2 regions of the Nocardioides sp. NPDC000445 genome follow, and region 1 is predicted to be linked to the other one. Evidence: riboswitches for the same ligand, from Rfam matches in the RefSeq annotation. Region 1 holds a riboswitch; the other holds the start of a gene.
The links. A riboswitch is a leader RNA that binds a small molecule or an ion and turns the genes downstream of it on or off. The one in region 1 is predicted to bind glycine.
Positions count from the first base shown of each region.

Region 2: linked by a shared signal. The riboswitch ahead of gcvP (aminomethyl-transferring glycine dehydrogenase) and the one ahead of gcvT (glycine cleavage system aminomethyltransferase GcvT) in region 1 are both predicted to bind glycine.

Region 1 is NZ_JBEPDH010000026.1:35,904-38,098, forward strand. Features, by position in the region: gene ABT304_RS27080 (CobW family GTP-binding protein) at 1-939, opposite strand, end outside; glycine riboswitch at 1,017-1,112, shown strand; glycine riboswitch at 1,114-1,214, shown strand; gene gcvT (glycine cleavage system aminomethyltransferase GcvT) at 1,271-2,195, shown strand, end outside.
Region 2 is NZ_JBEPDH010000004.1:136,222-138,416, forward strand. Features, by position in the region: gene ABT304_RS07050 (MFS transporter) at 1-132, shown strand, start outside; gene ABT304_RS07055 (MerR family transcriptional regulator) at 278-895, shown strand; glycine riboswitch at 977-1,067, shown strand; gene gcvP (aminomethyl-transferring glycine dehydrogenase) at 1,127-2,195, shown strand, end outside.

The DNA of each region.
Region 1 (2,195 bases):
GTCGGCCTCGAGCTCGAGGCCGATCGCCACGAGCTCGCTCGTCGCGTCCTGACTCCGTCTGGCTGCGGCGACGTGGGCGCTGCGTCCGACCAGGTTCACGTGGTAGCTGCGCGGCCCCTGGCCGGTCGCGACGGCGACGGTCCCCTTGACCCGGTACGCCGTCGCCGGCGGCTCCTCGAGCAGGTCGACCAGTCGAGCCGGCTCGATGGTGCCCGGCGTCGTCACGGTGACCGCCCGGGCATGCTGATGTGCCTCGTGCGAGGCGGCCGCCACGCGCAGCAGCGCGGCGATCGGCAGCTCGTCGGGCGGGTCCTCGGGCACGGCGGCGTCGTAGACGAGCCGCGGGTCGATGCGGCCACCCACGGCGTACGCGATGTGGACCTCGGGGTTGTGCTCGCGCACGCGTCGCTCGATGCGCGCCAGGACCTCGTCCCGCTCGGCAGCCGGAACCAGGTCGGTCTTGTTGATCACGACCAACGAGGCGGCCGCGAACCGGACCGGCGCCGGGCCCCGGCCGTCGTCGAGGGTGTCGAAGTACGCCGAGGCGTCGACGACCTCGATGAGCCCACCGCGGCGTACGCGCTCGACACCGCTGAACCGGACCAGCTTGGCCAGCGTGCCGGGCTCGGCGATCCCGCTGGCCTCGACGATGACGACGTCGAGCGCGAGCCGCGGGTGGGTCAGCTTCTCGAGGGCGTCGTCGAGACCACCGGCGTCGGGCAGGCAGCACAGACAGCCCCCGGCGATCGAGGCCGGCTCGTCGATCTGGCCGGTGACGAGACCGGCGTCGACGTTGATGTCGCCGAAGTCGTTGACGACCACGCCCACCCGAGCGCCGGGCTGGCGCAGCAGATGGTTGAGCAGTGTGGTCTTACCCGACCCGAGATGACCGGTGAGGATGACCACGGGAACCCGGCTGCTGGTGCTGGTCGGTGGCATCGGGCCATCGTAGGTCGTCATCTTGACGGCTGAGATGGCCACACCTAGGTTTGCCGCACAACTTCACATCCGCCACTTGAACCGCAGCGGGAGAGTCCTTGCCCATCCGGGGTGAGGCGCCGAAGGAGCAAACCTCCCCAGAATCTCTCAGGCCCCATGACCGCTGTGGTGAGGCGACCTCTGGAAAGACAGGATCCGCTGGATCCTGCACCCACGGTGCAAATCGCCCCCATCGGGCGGTGAAGCTCTCAGGTAGCGATGACAGAGCGGGGAGGTCACCCGTCCACGGGTGCCGCTGTCGGCACCCACCACCAGGGAGCCTCCCGCACACATGACCTCACCCGTCCCTACCCCTCTGCACGCGATCCACCAGGCGCTCGGCGCCTCGTTCACCGACTTCGCCGGCTGGAGCATGCCGGTCCGGTACGGCTCGGAGACCGCCGAGCACCATGCCGTACGCACCACCGCGGGCCTCTTCGACCTGTCCCACATGGGCGAGATCGAGGTGACCGGCCCCGAGGCCGGACGCGCCCTCGACCACGCCCTGGTCGGCAGGCCCTCGGCGATCGGCATCGGCCGCGCCCGCTACTCGATGATCTGCGCCGAGGACGGCGGCATCATCGACGACCTGGTCGTCTACCGGCTCGAGCAGGAGCGCTACCTGGTCGTCGCCAACGCGAGCAACGTCGGTGTCGTCGCTCCGGCTCTGGTCGAGCGGGCCGAGGGCTGCGACGCCGTGGTCCGCGACGCCTCCGCGGAGTGGGCGCTGATCGCGGTCCAGGGCCCCGCCTCGGCGGCGATCCTGGCCGCTGTGACCGACCTGGACGTCTCCTCCCTGAGGTACTACGCCATCGACGCCGGCACGGTCGCCGGGGTCGAGGCCCTGCTCGCCCGCACCGGCTACACCGGCGAGGACGGCTTCGAGATCTACTGCGCGCCCTCGTCGGCCGCTGCCGTCTGGGAGGCCCTCACCGAGGCGGGTACGCCGCACGGCCTGCAGCCCGCGGGACTCGCCTGCCGCGACACCCTCCGGCTCGAGGCCGGCATGCCGCTCTACGGCAACGAGCTGAACCGCGAGACGACCCCCTTCGAGGCCGGTCTCGGCCGGGTCGTCGTCTTCGACAAGCCCGACGGCTTCGTCGGCGCCGCCGCCCTGGCCGTACGCCGCGACGAAGGCCCGCGCAGCGTGCTCGTCGGCCTGGTGGCTGCCGGTCGCCGGTCTCCGCGAGCGGGCTACGCCGTCGTGGATCCGGCCA
Region 2 (2,195 bases), on a different contig from region 1:
GCCGGTGCGTCCGGGATCCTCACCCTTCCCGGGATGCAGGCATCTCTCCTCGCCGGGGCCGGCGTCCTGGTGCTGACCGCCCTCGTGGCGACCGTCAGGTGCCGAAAGCCTCAGGCTCTACTTGAGGGTTAGCCCGGACGACACGCCGGAGGGGGTTCTTTGACCAGGGCCCTTGCGGCGCTTACCTTGTAGTTGTCTCTGTTGTAACTCCAACGATGTGGTCCCCCCGCCGCAGCCGTTCATTCCCCGAGTGGAGTTACGCACAACGGAGTAGACGATGGAGGACATCGTGTTCGACCACGAGCAGAAGCCCGGCCACGGCGCCGACGACGCGCAACGCGCGGCGGAGCAGGCTGACGAGCAGGGCCTTCTCTTCACCGACGATGTCTCGCCCCTGCCGAGCGACACCGGTTACCGCGGGCCGACGGCCTGCAACGCTGCGGGGATCAGCTACCGCCAGCTCGACTACTGGGCACGCACCGGACTCGTCGAGCCGAGTGTGCGCGGCGCCACCGGCTCCGGCACTCAGCGGCTCTACTCCTTCCGCGACATCCTGATCCTCAAGGTCATCAAGCGGCTCCTCGACGCCGGCATCTCGCTGCAGCAGATCCGCGCTGCCGTGCAGCACCTGCGTGAGCGGGGCACCGACGACCTGACCCGCGTCACCCTGATGAGCGACGGCGCCTCGGTCTACGAGTGCACCAGCAACGACGAGGTCATCGACCTGCTCCAGGGCGGGCAGGGCGTCTTCGGCATCGCCATCGGCGGTGTCTGGCGCGAGATCGAGGGCACGCTCTCCGAGCTCCCCAGCGAGCGTACGACCGACGACGGCGAGCAGGTCGCCTCGATGTCCGACGAGCTCTCCGCCCGCCGCGCGGCGCGCAACGCAGGGTAGTAAACGTCACGTAACACTAGACCCCGAGGTCCCCGCAGAGGCGGGGCCTCGGGGTCTAGTCGTTTATGCTGGAGTTGCTGACCATCCCGCACGGGAGAGCTCCTCTCGAAGGGGCGCCGAAGGGGCAATTCCTCCCCGGAAACTCTCAGGCATCCACGACTGTGCGGACCAGGCAACTCTGAAGCGGCGCAGGTGCGGTGACAGAGGGGGAGGGCGTACGAGTTGTCTTAGATGCCCTCAGGAGCCACTGTGTCCGACACGCCCACTCTGTCCGAGCTCGACGCCGCCTCCCCGTTCGTGGCGCGCCACGTCGGACTCTCGGCCGCCGACGAGGCGACCATGCTCGCGCGGCTCGGGTACGACTCGGTAGCAGCGATGATGGACGCCGCCGTCCCGGCCGGGATCCGCTCGGTGGAGTCGCTGGACCTGCCGGCCGCGCTGAGCGAGGCGCAGGTGGCCTCGCTGGCGCGGGAGATCGCAGCCTCCAACAAGCCCGGCGAGGCGATGATCGGGCTCGGCTACCACGCCACCGTGACGCCGCCGGTGATCCGTCGCAACGTGCTCGAGGACCCGAGCTGGTACACCGCCTACACGCCCTACCAGCCCGAGATCTCCCAGGGCCGCCTCGAGGCGCTCATCAACTTCCAGACCATGGTCGGCGACCTGACCGGCCTGCCGGTGGCCAACTCCTCGCTCCTGGACGAGGGCACCGCGGCCGCCGAGGCGTTGGCGCTGGTGCACCGAGCCAACCGCAAAGGCTCCGGTCCGTTCGTCATCGACGCCGACGCCCTGCCGCAGTCGATCGAGGTCGTGAAGGTGCGCGCCGAGGCGATGGGCCTCGAGGTCGTCGTGGCCGACCTCTCGCAGGGTCTGCCCGAGGGCGACGTGATCGGCGTGCTGGTGCAGTACCCCGGCGCCTCCGGTGGCGTCCCCGACCTCAAGCCGGTCATCGATGCCGCCCATGAGCGGGGTGCGCTGGCCGTCGTCGCCGCCGACCTGCTCGCGCTCACCGTCCTGGAGGCGCCCGGCACCCTCGGCGCCGACGTCGTCGTCGGCTCGACGCAGCGCTTCGGCATCCCGCTCTTCTACGGCGGCCCGCACGCCGGCTACATGGCCGTCCACGAGGGGATCGAGCGGCACCTGCCGGGTCGTCTCGTCGGCGTCTCCGTCGATGCCGAGGGGCGGCCCGCGTACCGTCTCGCACTGCAGACCCGCGAGCAGCACATCCGCCGCGAGAAGGCGACCTCCAACATCTGCACCGCGCAGGTGCTGCTGGCCGTCGGCGCTTCGATGTACGCCG